4 regions of the Planococcus sp. VCh962 genome follow, and region 2 is predicted to be linked to each of the others. Evidence: riboswitches for the same ligand, from Rfam matches in the RefSeq annotation. Region 2 holds a riboswitch; each other region holds the start of a gene.
What was found. A riboswitch is a leader RNA that binds a small molecule or an ion and turns the genes downstream of it on or off. The one in region 2 is predicted to bind S-adenosylmethionine.

Region 1: it holds a riboswitch for S-adenosylmethionine, as region 2 does, so the genes downstream of both, AC3AQ9_RS04445 (LLM class flavin-dependent oxidoreductase) here and AC3AQ9_RS15820 (transporter substrate-binding domain-containing protein) in region 2, are expected to answer to the same signal.
Region 3: it holds a riboswitch for S-adenosylmethionine, as region 2 does, so the genes downstream of both, mtnK (S-methyl-5-thioribose kinase) here and AC3AQ9_RS15820 (transporter substrate-binding domain-containing protein) in region 2, are expected to answer to the same signal.
Region 4: it holds a riboswitch for S-adenosylmethionine, as region 2 does, so the genes downstream of both, AC3AQ9_RS13100 (bifunctional homocysteine S-methyltransferase/methylenetetrahydrofolate reductase) here and AC3AQ9_RS15820 (transporter substrate-binding domain-containing protein) in region 2, are expected to answer to the same signal.

What each region holds. Positions count from the first base shown of each region.
Region 1 is NZ_JBYLHS010000001.1:886,331-890,532, reverse strand. Features, by position in the region: gene nikD (nickel import ATP-binding protein NikD) at 1-455, shown strand, start outside; gene nikE (nickel import ATP-binding protein NikE) at 490-1,311, shown strand; gene AC3AQ9_RS04450 (YkuS family protein) at 1,400-1,978, opposite strand; SAM riboswitch class I at 2,279-2,387, shown strand; gene AC3AQ9_RS04445 (LLM class flavin-dependent oxidoreductase) at 2,582-3,967, shown strand; gene AC3AQ9_RS04440 (hypothetical protein) at 4,154-4,202, shown strand, end outside.
Region 2 is NZ_JBYLHS010000006.1:196,706-200,907, forward strand. Features, by position in the region: gene AC3AQ9_RS15810 (amino acid ABC transporter ATP-binding protein) at 1-493, opposite strand, end outside; gene AC3AQ9_RS15815 (amino acid ABC transporter permease) at 508-1,191, opposite strand; gene AC3AQ9_RS15820 (transporter substrate-binding domain-containing protein) at 1,250-2,098, opposite strand; SAM riboswitch class I at 2,230-2,334, opposite strand; gene AC3AQ9_RS15825 (Hsp20/alpha crystallin family protein) at 2,825-3,259, shown strand; gene AC3AQ9_RS15830 (zinc-binding dehydrogenase) at 3,346-4,202, opposite strand, start outside.
Region 3 is NZ_JBYLHS010000003.1:128,583-132,784, reverse strand. Features, by position in the region: gene AC3AQ9_RS11865 (O-methyltransferase) at 1-29, shown strand, start outside; gene mtnA (S-methyl-5-thioribose-1-phosphate isomerase) at 187-1,248, opposite strand; gene mtnK (S-methyl-5-thioribose kinase) at 1,245-2,435, opposite strand; SAM riboswitch class I at 2,509-2,663, opposite strand; SAM riboswitch class I at 2,831-2,939, shown strand; gene mtnW (2,3-diketo-5-methylthiopentyl-1-phosphate enolase) at 3,013-4,202, shown strand, end outside.
Region 4 is NZ_JBYLHS010000004.1:89,483-93,684, reverse strand. Features, by position in the region: gene AC3AQ9_RS13100 (bifunctional homocysteine S-methyltransferase/methylenetetrahydrofolate reductase) at 1-1,804, opposite strand, end outside; SAM riboswitch class I at 1,879-1,985, opposite strand; gene AC3AQ9_RS13095 (DUF6920 family protein) at 2,266-3,129, opposite strand; gene AC3AQ9_RS13090 (hypothetical protein) at 3,290-3,892, opposite strand.

The DNA.
Region 1 (4,202 bases), on a different contig from region 2:
ACCTGACTAAGAAACAGGCAAGCGAATTGGCGGTTTCTTCTCTGGAAGTGTTGAATCTGCAAGAACCGGCCAAGATTATGAGGAAATATCCTTTTCAGCTGAGCGGCGGGATGCTCCAGCGCGTCATGATCGCGATTTTGATGTGCCTGCGCCCATCAGTCGTGATAGCAGACGAGCCGACAACAGCCCTTGATGTGACCAATCAGATGCAAGTGCTTAAGGAACTGGATCGGCTCCGGACGGAATGCGGCACTTCAATCTTGCTGATTTCACATGACTTAGGGGTAATTTCAGAACTGGCCGACGAAGTGGCCGTGATGCAAAAGGGCCGGATTGTGGAAAAAGCAGATGTCTTCCAACTGTTCGATCACCCTCAGCATATCTATACAAAAAAACTGCTCCAAGCCAGACCTGTTTTGCCGATAAACGAACAATTGAAAAAACTGGTTATATAGAATCGGCAGGGAACGAGCGGAAAGGCGGTAGTCTATGAGTTTACTGGAAGTCAAAAGTGTTACACATGCATACGGCCCGACCCGTTCTTTTTGGCGCAAGGAAAGAGCATCACCGGTTCTTTCCGAGGTGTCTCTTAATATCGAAGAAGGGACGTGTTTGGGGCTTCTTGGAACAAGTGGGGCAGGCAAGAGCACGTTAGGCAAAGTCATTCTAGGGGTAGAGCAGCCGAAAGAAGGAAAAGTCATTTTCCAAGGCCAAGACATTTATACAATGGATTCTATTACCCGAAAACGTCTCAGAAGAGATCTTCAAGTGGTCTTTCAGGATAGTTATTCATCGGTGAATCCGCGCATGACGGCGGAAAAGATTATCGGGGAGCCCTTGGAAAACTACGAAAGGCTGTCGGCATCGGAGATGAAACGAACGATTGCGCATTTATTGGAGATGGTAGGGCTGGATGCGGAAGACATGAAAAAATACCCCCGGCAGTTCAGCGGTGGGCAATTGCAGCGGATCAATATTGCCAGAGCGATCGCTTTAAAGCCGAAATTGATGGTCCTGGATGAATCCGTCAGCAGTCTCGATATGGTGAACCAAACAAATATCCTGAACTTATTAAATGAGCTGAAATCAGCCTATGGCCTTTCTTATCTCTTTATCACCCATGATATTAGAGCTGCCTATTCCATTTCGGATGCTTTAGCAGTCATGGAAAAAGGCAGGTTGATCGCAACCAGCCAAGACAAAAATGAAATGCTCTCATCGCAACAGCCTATTGTAAAGAAATTGGTGTCTTCCATTCTGTCAGAACATCCACGGAACCGAACGATTTCTTCGGACAGGAGATTCGTTTGATGCAGGATCAAGCAGACAAGCTGCCATAAGTGAAAAGCCGAAGAGTCCACTAGAAAGTGGACTCTTCGGCTTTTTTATCCTCGTTATTTTAATTCAATGATGAAGAATCTCTTGAAGTTTCAGTGCCTTGCTGATCGTTGGAAGAGCTGGAAACTTTCCCTTTAACTTGAGAAGTGGCTTCGGTGGCCTTTTCTTTTGCCTGATTAGCCAAGTCGGCTGCTTTTTCTTTTACTTGGCTCAGTTTTCCGCTTCCATCACTGCCGGCATTGCCGCTTGCCAATTTTTCTTTAACGGTCACTTGAAGTTCTTTGCCGCTTTTCGGTGCTAGAAGAAGGGCTATTGCCGATCCAATTGCCGCTCCGCTTAAGAGGCCTGCGAAAAATCCGCTGCCCGATTCACTTTTGGCTGCATCTGGCTGGCCTTGAATTTTTCCGGCGCGCTGCAAACGTTCTTCCACTTCGGCTACAATTTCGTTAACCGTGCGCCCACTCACTTCTACCAGAGATCCTTTAAAGCGAAGATGGTCATAGCTCTCCAAGCTGCGGACTACCAGCGCATCATAATGGGCGGCTTTTGTTTTCTGATCAAGCATGTCTGCCTGATAACCTCTGTTTCTTAGGGCTTGTTGAATGTCTGTAAACGGATGTTCTACTGCAATTCTTGGCATATTATCCAACCTCTTTCTTTATTATCGTTATTCTTGTGTCTTTCCCTAACCCGGCTATAAGTTAAACCTTCTTTACTTATTAATCGAATAAAGATCTTTTAGAAGAAATCGAGCAAGGCACTTACTTCCAATAAAAAAGCCGCGAGTTAGAGGGCTTTCTCTTCTAGAATATTAAAAAAGCATCCGTTATTCATCGCTTATACCGACTAATGTGATAAGACTTATAAGGTAAATAAATTAATTTTACGATATAGATTGACTTTCAATAGATTTAATATTATGATTATTTTTAATTTAATAATCTTATCCAGAGAAGCCGAGGGACTGGCCCATTGACGCTTCAGCAACCTCTGACATTTGTCAGAAAGGTGCTAAATCCAGCAAGAATTTTATTCTTGGGAGATAAGAGCGGGATTGTGTACATATACAACCTTCTTTTCTCTTTAGCCGAGAAAAGGAGGTTTTTTATTTTGTTCATGGTCCTCAAACTTAAATACGGCAAGTACATATAAAGAAAGGGCAATATCAATCCTCACATCAATCATTGTGTTAAAAAGATTAGTTGAAACACCAAAAACGGTGCACACAAAGGAGCGGATCTATATGACAAACAAACGGATTTATTTAAATGCATTTGATATGAATTGTGCTGGACATCAATCACCTGGGCTCTGGACCCATCCCGAAGATCAATCGCATAAATACAAAGACAGCGAATATTGGATAGAATTGGCGAAGCTATTGGAAAAAGGGAAGTTTGATGCTATCTTTATAGCAGATGTCCTCGGTACATATGATGTCTATAATGGGTCGAGAGATGCCGCAGTCCGGCAAGGTGCACAGTCTCCAGTCAACGATCCGCTGCTTGTCGTACCGCTTATGTCGGCAGTCACGAAACATTTGGGTTTCGGTGTCACAGCTTCTGTCACCCATGAACATCCTTATCCTTTTGCCCGCCGGATTTCTACGCTGGATCATTTAACAAAAGGCCGCATCGGCTGGAACATCGTGACGTCTTATCTCAAGAGCGCGGCTGTCAATATCGGGCTGGACGACCAAATCAAGCATGATGAGCGTTATGATATTGCTGAAGAGTATTTGGAAGTGTGCTATAAATTATGGGAATCCAGTTGGGAAGAAGATGCCGTGCTGCTGGATAAAGTGAATGGCATATATACAGACCCTGAAAAAGTGCATGATATCCGGCATGAAGGGAAATATTATAAAGTGCCGGGTGCCCATTTAACGGAACCTTCCAGACAGCGGACTCCTGTCCTTTATCAGGCAGGCGCTTCTAAAAAAGGTGTAGCTTTTGCCGGGAAACATGCTGAATGTGTCTTCATCGGTCCGCCAAATATGGAACTGGCGAAACAAACGGTCAACAAGATACGCACCGAAGTGGAAAATTCCGGCCGGAATAAAGATGACGTCAAGATTCTGACGCTGCTTACCCCGATTGTCGGAAAAACGGAACAAGAAGCAATTGAAAAATACAACGATTATAAAAAACATATCAGCCATGAAGGTGCCTTGGCATTATTTGGGGGGTGGACTGGAATTGATTTGTCCAATTATGCGCCAGATCAGCCGCTTGAGTACATTGAAAATGATGCCATTCAATCTGCTTTAGAAAACTTCACCAAAATTCTGCCAGGAAGAAAACCGACGGTCAACGACGTTAAGGAATATGTCGGCATCGGAGGACTTGGGCCTTTCACTGTCGGATCGCCAGAGCAAGTAGCTGATACGCTTGAAAAGTGGGTGACCGAAACGGGCGTTGACGGTTTTAATATCGCTTACGCCATCACCCCTGGAACTTTTGAGGATTTTATCGATCTTGTCGTGCCGATCCTTCAGGAGCGGGGGCTCGTTCAAAAAGAATATGAAGGGGATTCTTTGCGGGATGCTTTGTTTGGGGAAGGTGCGCATCTATCACCGGCTCATCCCGGAAAGCAATATACGCGTGTACCTGTAACAGTGAACAATTAACAGCAACGAGAGCAAAAGAGGGAAAGGCGCTCAAAAAAGCGCTTCTTCGCTCTTTTTTGTTTGCCAACTTGAATTGAACAAACGAACAGGAAATTATTTCAAATTAACGAAACCATCGTTCTTTTCCTATCGTATATAAGAAGACAATGTTTGGTTCCAGATATTCCTACGAAGGAGGAGATGGTTTTGAAGCGGTTTCTCTATTATTTTGGTTGGACAATGGCTCTCGGATTTG
Region 2 (4,202 bases):
ACAAAAGCAGATCAGGTTTTAAGGCAAGGATTCGTGCGATGGCTGCCCGCTGCTTTTGGCCGCCAGACAATTGTTCGGGGTACTGGTTTTTATGATCCAATAAGCCGACTTTCTGCAGCAGTTCCTCCGCTTCGCGCACAAGTTCCTGCTTGTTTCTTTTTTGTACGACAAGAGGTGCTTCGATGATATTTTCGATTACCGTTTTATGCGGAAATAAGTGAAAGTGCTGAAACACCATACCGGAATACTGGCGGATATCGATTTTTTGCTTTTTTGTCGGAGTCTTTCCCGTGAACGACACATGGACATTGTTGATTTGCAGCGATCCCGAAGTAGGGGTTTCCAGTAAATTGAGGCAGCGCAGCAATGTGGTCTTGCCGGAACCGGAAGGGCCGATAATACTGACGACTTCCCCTTTTTCAATTTCAAGTGAGATGGACTTCAATACTTCCACATCTTTAAATTTTTTACTTAGGTTTTCCACTTTAATCATATTGGTACCTCCAATCAAGCTGCCACATAGCGGTTGGCTTTCTTCTCCAGATAATCTTGCAGCAAGGTGACAAGTGCGCAAATCGCCCAATAAATGAGTGCTACCAGAATATACAAAGTCAAGCTTTCATAGGTTTGGCCAACCACCACTTTTGCCCGGTAAAACATTTCTGAAACCGTGATGACCATAGCAAGGGAAGTTCCTTTGATGATATCCATAAAAGTGCTGGATAACGGCGGCAAGGCAATACGTGTCGCTTGCGGCAAGATGATGCGGGTCATCGTCTGCCAATAGCTCATTCGAAGTGTTTCCGCAGCTTCCCATTGTCCTTTTGCTACAGAGGAAATGGCGGAACGGATAATTTCAGCTGTGTAGGCGGAAAAATGGATGCTGATGCCAATGATGGCTGCAGTCAATGGCGCCATCTCGATGCCAACCATCGGAAAGCCGAAATACAAGATAAACAAAATGACCAGCAGCGGTGTACCACGCATAAAGGAAATAAACAGACGGGCAGGCACTGAAATCAGTTTAAACCGGTTCATGCGAGCGAGGGCGACAAACAAACCGAGAACTAAGGCGAAAAACATACTGACTAGAGCGATTAAAATGGTTTGCCAGGCACCCTCTAAAATGAAGGGGAGGGAGTCGAGCGCAATTTCTACATTGAACAGATATTCCCATTTAAAGTCGGTCATCGGAAGACTCCTTTACTCATTATGTATAGATGAGGAACCCGGGGGTTCCTCAAGATATTTATTCTTTCTCAAGAGGCTGTGTTACATCAGCACCAAGGAATTGGTGTGAAATATCTTTAATTGTGCCATCGGCCAGCAATTCTTCAAGAGCTGCATCGATTTTTTCTTTCAGCTCCGGGCTGTCTTTTGGCAATACGATCGCGCTGCTGCTGAATGAGAACTTAACTCCCTCGGCAAGCTTTAAACCAGGTTTGTCGTATTGCTCAAGAGAACGCATCAATACGAGGTAATCATTCAGCGTGGCATCAACACGACCATTGACGATTTCCGGAAGGACCGTATCAGAGCCAGTATAGACAATTACTTCGGCTCCTTGTTCCTGTGCAAACTTCGAGTAATTGCTTGTCGCAGAACCGCCTACTTTTTTCCCTTTCAAATCTTCGACAGATTCAATGCCTGAATTATCGCTTTCACGCACAATGGCAGAACCATAAGAATGTTTGATCGGGATGGTGAAATCAAATTTCTCTTTGCGCTCATCTGTGATAGAGAAATCGTTTGCTGCTATATCGATTTGGCCATTGCGGAGTGCCGGAAGCAAGCCATCAAATTCCATTTCTTTAAACTCGACTTCCAGCCCAAGTTTTTCACCTAAAGCACGGGCTACTTCCACATCATAGCCAGTCAATTCTTTCGTTGTTTCATCGTGGTATGTAATTGGATAATAAAGACCTTCTGTTCCGACTATAATTTTTCCGGATTCTTGGATGCGCTCCCATGCGTTTTGTTCTTTGCCTTCTGTTGAAGCGGTTGCTTCGCTGGTGGATTCTTTGCTTCCGCATGCCGCCAATAACAAAGCGATCACGGTTACAACAAATAATAATAAAAAGCTTTTCGGGTTTTTCATTCTGATACACCTTCCTTTTCTATAGGTTTACTTGGTTTAATGTTAATAGAATTGCCTTAACATGAAAGCAAGCAAAAAGCCTCTTCAATAAGAAGAGGCTGACATGCGACATCGCATTAAATATCCGGCTCTTCTTATCTCTCAAGCCAATGCTTGTTGGATTTGGCACAGTGCTCAATTGTGAGCCCGCTGCCGAGGTTTCGCAGGGCCAATCCCTCCACCTCTCATGATAAGAACGAATTACTATTAAACTATGTAGAAAACTTTAACACCATTGCATTTAATCGTCAACATAATATTCTGACAGAATAATTCTTCTAACTTTTAATCCTCTCCTGGCTTAATAAGTCCATTTCACTCTTTACTATGCAGCCTTTAAACAGTGCTCAACAAGCATTTATCAAGCTGTTAAAAAATAAAAAACACTTGGGAAAATAGCGGTTTAAAGGTAGAAGAAAGACTGGAAAACCAGTCATATCAAGGGTTTTGGACGATGTGAATCTGTTGACAGCCGAACAGTTTTGAATATAATTTTAAGTAGAAAGACCACAATGAAAAGAAAGGGGTAAGATGAAAGTGTGGGCATTGAAAGTCATTTCATGGCAAGCCCAAGTTCTAAAAGGGTGGCCATAGGAAAACCGGTTGCTTCTAAAAAAGTGATTAGGATCTTGTGACTTTTGAAAAGCTGGCATTTACCAAAAATACTTTAAAAAGGAGAAGATTACAATGAGCACTTTGTTTCCAAGAAAACAAACTGACCTATTCCCAAGCCTCTTTGGAAGCGGATTGGAATCTGACTTCTTCAATAAGTTTTTTGGGGAAAACACCTACCCTCAAGTTGATATAAGAGAAAAGAAAGACGGCTATGAATTTATGGTCGATCTTCCTGGATTCTCAAAAGAAGAAGTTGAAGTCGAGTACAAAGACGGCTATTTGGAAATTCGCGGTCATAGAGAACAAAACTGGGAATCCAATGAAACAGAAGGACGCTTTGTACGCAAAGAACGTTCTTACGGGGCCTTCAAACGCAGCTTCTATATTGGTGAAATCGATGAAAAACAAATTGCAGGCTCATTTGAAAAAGGGGTATTGATGCTTCAAGTGCCAAAATCCAATGAGCAGGCACGAAAAGATAAAGGATACCGAATTCCAATCGAGTAAGGCATCGCCTCATATTCCCTTAATTTATTGGGAAGAATAAGCAATCGGAGTGCAGCTGAAATTTAGCTGTACTCCGGTTTTTTGTTTTATGCATGATAATCAGTTACAACAAAAGTTCCCGTCGTAGCAAAGTTAGACATGTCTTCAAAAATGCCTTCAACTTCAGTTAATCCAATTTCTCGCGTCACCATTTTGCCAGGCTGCAATTTCCCAAGTGCGACTTGCTCTAAAAGGGAAGTGAACCGGAATGCTGGAATCCCGAGAGTCGTGATAAATGATTTCTCAGTAAGGACCATATGATCGACTGGAATGGAGATAAATCCGGCTTCTTTTTTCGAAGTAACACCAATTTGCAGATGACGCCCGCCTTTTTTTAAGCTATTGATGGCAGGCACGCAAGTTTCCGTGATTCCAAGGGCATCCACAGAAACATCTGCACCACCTTTAGTGATTTCTTGCACTGCCTCTACAGGATTGTTGTCTTTGCTGTTGATGACAAAGTCAGCACCTAATTTCTTAGCCAAAGCCAGATTGGAGTCATTGATATCGACTCCGATAACAAACGCTCCCATAGAAGAAGCGATATGGATGGCAGATAAGCCAATACCGCCACAGCCATAAACCACAACTTTTTCTCCAGGCATAACATTCACACGATCTACAACGCCGTGGTAAGCAGTCATAAAGCGGCAGCCTAATGCAGCCGCATCAGAGAAACTCAAATTGTCTGGCAGAGAAATGGCATTGCGGTCGCCTTTTGGCACGGCTACGTATTCCCCGTAACCACCTTGATAAGCTGTGCCTGGAACGATAAACGAGTCACATAGCTGTGTGTTTCCCGCTATACAATGTGGACAGGTGCCGTCACTTCCTGAAAATGGAACGATGACGCGGTCGCCGCGTTTGAAGTTTTTAATATCGCTTCCCACTTCTTCGACAATGC
Region 3 (4,202 bases), on a different contig from region 2:
TAGAGAAATCCATTTTGTGTTATTTGTGAAAGACCGTTGGATATAAGAAAAGAACCGATTTACTGAATCGGTTCTTTTTAGCTTGTCATAAACTGTTGGCAGCGTTGTTCATTTTGCTACTCTAAAAATTAACGGCTATTTGGGAAATTTCTAGCTATAGCTTTCTGTCCTATCGTTAGAAATTTTTCATGATTTTTCTCCTTTTCCTGCATACAAGTTGAGAACTCCAGGAATGTTTTGATGGTAATCGGGTTTGATGATCCCTTTTTCAGTAATGATTGCGGTGATAAAGCGGGACGGGGTCACGTCAAAAGCCGGATTGAATACTTTGGTGCCCAGAGGTGCCACCGGGCGGTTTCCGATATGGGTGATTTCTTCCGATTTTCGTTCTTCAATCGGTATTTCTGTCCCGCTTTCAATAGTGAGGTCAAATGTTGATGCGGGTGCCGCTACATAAAACGGAATCCCGTAAGCATCAGCGAGAATTGCCAGATTAAGTGTTCCAATTTTGTTGGCGGTATCGCCGTTCGCCGCAATGCGGTCTGCACCGACGATAATGGCTTCGATGTCTTTTGCTCCAATGGTGTGGGCCGCCATACTATCGGTGATGAGTGTGACATCCACTCCTGACTGCTGGAGCTCCCAGACGGTCAGCCGCGAACCTTGGAATACCGGTCGGGTCTCACATGCAAACACTTCAAATTGACGGCCGCGCTCGCTTCCAAGATGAAACGGCGCCAATGCTGTTCCGTATTTCGCCGTGGCGATCGAGCCGGCATTGCAGATGGTCATAACCCGTTTATGCCCTTCCAATAGCGACAAGGCATATTCGCCGATTTGCCGGCAAGAAGCTTCATCTTCCTGATGGATGCGTACCGCTTCTTGGATGAGCAGTGCTTTTCCGCCTGCTACAGTTTCAGCTTTCTGAACCTTTTCAAGCAGCCGATCAAGCGCCCACATCAAATTGACCGCTGTTGGGCGTGACTCTCCGAGATAAACTGCCTTTTTACGGACATCATGCAGGAATGTTTCCAGCGTTCCAGCGTTATGGCGCTGCGCTGCAAGGGCTAAGCCGTATGCGGCGGCAATGCCGATGGCCGGTGCGCCGCGCACTTTCAGCGTGAAGATGGCTTCGTAGACATCTTCGATTGTCTCAAGTGTTATATAGTCGATTTCATGTGGCAGTTTCTGTTGATCTAAGATGACCAACTGCCCGTCTGTCCAGGCAATTGATAAAGGAATGGTCATTGCTCCAACTCCTCAAGCAGACCGGTTACTGCATCTATTGAGCCTAACTCGGAACGTTTTAAAATCAACGCTTCGCCAGTTTGTAAAGCTTGTTTCTTTAAACCGATTCGCAGTTCCGCATCTTCAATGCCGTCCAGGTCTTTGACGTGTGCCAGGCCGATTGTGCGGCGGATCAATTCACAGCCGGCAAAGCCAAGTGTGTCACGGAAAATCTTTTCCAGTACAAACTCTTTATAGCCCGCCGTTTCTTTGAATGCTTCAATGCCCTTCTGATCCCAAAGCTCTGAGAACTGGGTTGAGAAAACTTTCCATGTGCGTTCGATGTGGTTCACGATCACTTGGCGTTCTTCGCCGCTTCGTGTAAGCGACTGGACAATCAAGTTTGCGAGAAACAAGCCGACGTCAAAGCCGATCGGACCATAAAAAGCAAACTCCGGGTCGATGACTTTCGTTTCCGATTCACTGGCGAAAATACTGCCGGTATGGAGGTCACCATGCAATAGTGCTTCCGCTTCCGTCAAAAAGCTGAACTTCAGCTTTGCCGCTTCAAGTTTCAAAGGACCGTTTTTCCAGATAGCTTCGACAGTCGGCTGCAGCTCCGGTTCGTAATTATTGGTGTCGTTATTGAAAAACGGGTCAGTGAAAATAAGGTCTTCTGTGATTTTGCACAGTTCCGGGTTGGAGTACTCGGCCACTAAGCGCTTTTTCTCGAACGGGTGCAGTGCGAAATCGGAAGTATGGAACAGCGTACGCGCCAAATATTCACCGATGTCTTCCGACAGTCTTGAATATGCCGCACCCTGGATCAGTCCATCGCGCGCAATCGTCAAGTGAGACAAGTCTTCCATCACGGTAATCGCAAGTTCTTCATCGGTTGCATAAACGAATGGTACAAGCCCAGGTGCAAATTCTCCGTGTTTTTGAAGAGCGTTCGCTTCAATTGTTGCGCGTTTTAAAGTCAGCGGCCAGCTTTCCCCGACAACTTTCGCATACGGCAAGGCTTGTTTGATGATCAGGCCCTTTCCGCTTTTCTGATCTTTGATCTGGAACACGTAATTCAAGTTGCCATCGCCGATTTCGCGGCATACAAGTTCGGCCCCTTCAGGGAATGGATATAGGCTCTGAGCCATTGCAATGGCTCTTTCTAATGTTAATGCTTCGTATTGTTTGGATGCTATGGTCATCATTCATCTACCTTTCCGGGTCAATAGAAAAAGCCTCTTTCCGCAAGAAAGAGGCCTAGAATGATAGATTCCATGCCTCTTATCTTTCAGAAATGGTCATTTCTGATGGAATTAGCACCGTGCCTTGCGGAATCTGCATTCCGGCGCAAAAGCGCCCCTTCTCACGAAGGTATTACGGTCGGTTGCTGGGCGTCATAGGGCCAATATCCCTCTGCCTGCTCTTGATAAGAGTACTATTTGAGTAACTGTATGCTGTTTGAAAAGAATCCTATCACGGTTCAGAATTGACTGTCAATAACTTTTTTCACTACAAATAATTTTGCGAATATTTATTGACAGAAAGTTTAAGGCATGAAATAATCAACATTAATTTCTTTATTAATCCAATTGAATACACATTCTTATTCAGAGCAGGTGGAGGGACAAGCCCTATGATACCCGGCAACCGGTCCATAACGGACACGGTGCTAATTCTTGCAGCCGATTGATGCGGCTGAGAAATAAGAAGTTGTTAAGCCTATTAACCTCTTCTTGTTTGAAGAGGTTTTTTATTTTGATTTTTAACAGGAGCGTGAACGCAGTGAGCAATTTGACAGCGACTTACCAGTTATACGGCAAAGCCGGTTCATTCGGGAAAAAGGCCGAAGGAATCGCCCTTGGCCTCACAATCGGATCATGGACCGACTTGCCATTATTGGAACAGCAGCAATTAAAGCAGCATAAAGGAAATGTTGTTTCGGTAACGGAATTTGAAGATTCCCCGCATCCGCTAAAGCCGGATGAAATCAAAGCGGTGGTGAAGATTTCATACCCAAACGCTAATTTTTCGGCGGATTTGCCGGCGATTTTAACTACCGTTTTCGGCAAATTATCGCTGGATGGGGAAGTTAAGCTGCTCGATTTGGAGTTTGATGAGCAATTGCTTGCCCATTTTCCCGGACCGCGGTTCGGCATCGACGGCATTCGGGGATTACTCGGAGTAGACGGACGGCCGCTTGTCATGAGTATCTTCAAAGGCGTCATTGGCCGCGACTTGAATTTCCTCGCTTCACAGCTCCGCCAGCAGGCGCTTGGCGGAGTGGATTTGGTAAAAGATGATGAAATCCTCTTTGACAATCCGCTGACGCCTTTTGAACAGCGGATTACGACCGGGAAGAACGTCTTACAGCAGGTCTTTGAAGAAACCGGGCACCGGACGCTTTATGCAGTGAATTTATCGGGGCGTACTTCGAACTTGCGGGACAAGGCGAAAAAAGCGCGCGAACTTGGTGCGGATGCGCTGCTGTTCAATGTCCATGCATACGGACTTGATGTTCTGCAGGAGCTGGCAGAAGACCCGGATATCCGGTTGCCGCTCATGGCCCATCCAGCGTTCAGCGGTGCTTTCACTTCTTCGAACTTTTACGGGCTGGCTAGCTCTCTAGCACTTGGAAAACTGGTCCGCTACGCAGGCGCTGACTTTTCTTTGTTCCCTTCCCCTTACGGCAGTGTTGCACTTGAAAAGGCGCAGGCACTGGCACTCGGCGAGGAATTGGTAAAGGATGGCCCATTAAAGCGGAGCTTCCCGGTGCCTTCTGCAGGTATCCATCCTGGGCTGGTGCCATTATTGATCAACGATTTCGGGATCGACAGCATCATCAATGCCGGAGGCGGTGTGCACGGCCACCCGGACGGTGCAGTGGGAGGCGGAAAAGCATTCCGCCAGGCAGTTGATGCCATTCTGAGCAAAACAACACTCGCCGACGCTTCCGAACAGCATGAAGAATTAAA
Region 4 (4,202 bases), on a different contig from region 2:
GGATATATTCAATCAATTCCAAAGACATATCGTAGCGGAAAAATGGGGTGATCAAGTAAATGCCATGGAATAAATCCGCTGCTGTATCGATCAATTCTTTTGCAATCTGGATGCCTTCTTTGGTAGCGCGGTCTTTATCATTGCCGCAAGCACGCATCCGCTCCAGTGCATCTTCCGACAACTTGATGCCAGGCACTTCATTATGCAGGAATTCGGCACTGCGGATACTGGTCAAAGGCATCACTCCGAGGAAAATAGGGGTTTTCAAATGCTTTGTCGCTTCATAGATTTCAACGATTTTCTCTTTTGTGTAAACCGGCTGCGAAATGAAATAATCCGCCCCGCTTTCTATTTTCTTTTCAAGCCGCGCGACTGCCCGGTCTAAAACGCGGACATTCGGATTAAATGCGGCAGCTACGGAGAAGTTCGCTTTTTTGCGCAGCGGTTTACCGGAAAATGAAATGCCTTCATTCAGCTTTTTGATCAACTGGATCAATTCCAGGCTCGAGACATCATAAACACTTGTCGCCCCAGGAAAATCCCCCACTTTTGTCGGGTCTCCTGTTACTGCAAGAATATCATGGATTCCCAATGCATCGAGTCCCATCAAATGCGACTGCAAGCCGATCAAATTCCGGTCGCGGCATGTAATATGTGCAAGAGGGCGGATTTGTTCCTGGTGTTTCAAGATGGATCCCATTGCCAGATTGCTGACTCTTGGAGAAGCGAGTGAATTGTCCGCCATCGTAACTGCGTCCACACCTGCTGCATTCAGCGCTTTTGAACCTTCAATGAACTTTGTAATATCCAAATGTTTCGGTGTATCCAGCTCCACAATAATGGTGCGTTCCGTTTTCGCTTTTTCATGAAGCGGTGCTACTTCCAGTGCTTCTGCTTCGCGAATAACAATCGGCTTTTTCTTTATCACTTCTTTTTGGGTAATCGGTTTTAAATTGCCGATGCGCTTTTTCAGCGCTTCGATGTGCTTTGGCGTGGTGCCGCAACAGCCGCCAATCAGGCGCGCGCCTTCTTCTCTTAATAATAATCCTGCACGCCCGAAATAATCAGCTTCCGACTCATAGACCACACGGCCATTTTCAAGATCCAGTAAGCTGGCGTTCGGATAAGCCGAAAGGAACGCTTTTTCCGGCAACGATACTTCTTCCAGCGCCTGGATCGTATGATGCGGCCCCAAACGGCAATTGACACCGACAATGTCCGCACCTAATCCTTCCAGCTGGTGCAGGGCATCATTCAAAGCCATGCCGTTTTGCAAAATGCCCGGCTCGTGCATCGACACTTGGGCAATCAGCGGCACATCGGTCACTTTCCGTAAATGGCTGACGGTCGCAGCCAGTTCTTCAAAATCATAATAAGTCTCAAGCAGCAAGGCATCCGGGTCTCCCGCCAGTAAATATCCTGCTTGCTGATCCACCATCGCGATGATTTCCTGCAGAGTGGCATCGCTTTTCCGGATGCCCCGGATGCCGCCAATTGTCCCAAAAACAAATTGGTCGCCGGCGGCAGCTGCTCTTTTCGCGATGCGAATAGCCGCTTCGTTGATCTCTTTGACTTGATGTTCCAATCCATAGCGCGCAAGTTTTAAGGCATTGCCGCCATACGTATTGGTTTGGATAATGTCCGCACCTGCCTGAATGTATTCCTGGTGAATCTTTTCAATGATTTCCGGCCGCTGCAAATTCAATTCCTCATTGCAGTATTCGATGCCGTAAGAATACAATAGGGTTCCCATCGCGCCGTCTGCCGTCAGTATTCTCGTCTTTAGCTCATCTAGTAAACCCATGCTCTTCACCCTCCTAAATATACAAAAAAAGCCATCTTTGAAAAAGAAGGCTTTACGATTAATAAACTCGTTCCTTTTCATCTGCCAGACATTTGCATGCCTGCTGGATTTAGCACCTGACCATTAATGGCTGGTTGCTGAAGCGTCATAGGGCCAGTCCCTCGACTTCTCTCGATAAGAATTCACTATTCAGTTATGATTCGATGTTAACGGCAATGAGTGGCGATTCCTTTGACTGATGTTTCTCTTTATTCCACTTTAACGGGCAGTATGGCTCCCGCTTTGGCAAGCGGGAAGCCGACTGACCGTAAAAGTCCGATTGATTCAACTAACCATCAGTGGAGTAAGATCCCCACTGATTGAAGTTTCTCTTTATATCTTCAAATCCTACCTGTATCCAGGCTTCAGGTCAAGTTGATTTATCTAAAAAGATTGAACTTTCTGTGTTGAAGAGTGATTTATCAAAGAGGTGTGTTTTTTGCCGCTTGAATTGGATCAAATTCCGCTGCGTGGACCTCGAATTTGTACCAGGTAAAATCTCCATCTTCCAGCTGCCACGTAATTTCGATCTTTGAAGGGACTTTGATTCCGCCAGCGCTGTGATGCTCTTTGATTTCAGCCACGCACGGCACAAGTGGCGCTTCCGGGCTATTGTCTTTGTAGCGATGGGCGACAATTTTCTGCAGCTCTCCGTCTTCCTTAAAATGATATATTGCCGATCCCGATACCCCTTGATAATCCATGGTGGCCTTGGCTGTATTTTCATCAATTTCTTCCCAGTTGATATAGGGGCTGAGGGCGGCTGTCGGATACCAGGACACTTCCATTAAATACCGCTGCAATGCCGACTGATCCGTTTTTTCATTATCAGCTACTCGGGTAAGCGGAAACAGCCCTCCTGCTTTAACCAGCATGTCAGCTTTTCCTGATTCGAAACTGTCCCGGCCCACAACTTGGACAAAAGGCAGCATGTTCATTTTCACTGTCCAGGTAAACGACGGCGGATCGGTCGTAACGGTCTGTTCCGCTTCCGCTTTTATCCACTCCTGCTGTTCGGGCTTCAACCTCATCCAGCCGGTTTGCCTAAGAAAAATAGTACGGATTTGGTCCTTGCCGACAATCCCGACATGGGTCAGCCATTTTTTCACAGGTGCTGGAAGCGGCTCCAGCATATCCTCTGTTATTTCACGCGGCTCTGCATCCGGAACCTTTGCCAGCTGCTGGTCAATTTGTTTCTTGCTCTGGCTGCTGAAATTCCACAACGCCCCTTTATATAACGCAGCTACAGCAACGACGAAAAGTGAAGTCACGACTCTCTTCCTCATCTTACAGCACCTCCATTTTTGCATTACTACCTAATATACGACATTGGAAGAGTTTTTCCTGTCAGAAAAAATGATTTATGCGAGTAATTTGTTCCCATGCATTCAATTCCTCCAGTTCCATCTTCAACAAAGCTTTTAAGGTTTATTCACCCAACCGATTTCATATACTTTCCACCGGGAAAAACTCTTTTAAAGTATAGAGCGGCCGAATGTTTGGCTGATCTTCAAACGGGTGGAACTCGACGCTTCCAACATGCACTCCCATATTGTATTCGCCGATCACCGAGTCCAGAAGGATGAAGACAATCGGAATAATTTCCTCCTCATTTTCTTCTGTCAGCCCTTTGATATAAAGCATCATATTGACTTCTTCCTGCTCTACATCCTGAAGCGCTGTATAATAGACATCCTCCCATGTCAATTCCCTTTTTCCATAATAAACACTGAACTCTTCTTCTGAAGGCTGCCTGAAAGCAATGATTTCAAAGCGTTCAAGTTCCGGAGCAGTTTCCTGCAAATCAAACACCGCTTCAAAACCCTCTACTATGCCGTCCGCACTGATAATAAATTCGCGTTTGCCGTTCTCCGGCTCAGCACTGAACTCAAAAACGAGATGCTTATTCACTTTCTGAAGCTTTTGCTGCAATTCATCAAAAAGCTCTTCCCTATTTTCTTCAGCCAACTCAAAGTAAATTCCCTCATTCTCCTCGAACCATTTCCAAAAAGCTTCAATTTTATTCTTTCGTGTAGGCAGCCATTTCATCCTGTTGATCCCCTCTTTTCCTAACGTCTTTTCTTTTTCTTTCAACGTATTAACATATAATTCTAATCAAGGTAATTATAAAGCCTCACACACAAGTGATTAAAAATTCCTATTTTTCTAATTATAATTAGTAATCAACAGCTAGTCTACAACATTTTAAAAACAAAAAGGTCCATGCTAATTTTATCGTTGCCTGAAGAATTAAAGAAATTTCCGAACGGCATTGAAGCCAGCAATTTTAACTATAATAATAAGTGAAAAATTTTTTGCTACTCGATAAGATTGAAATTATTTTATCCAAAACTCTATA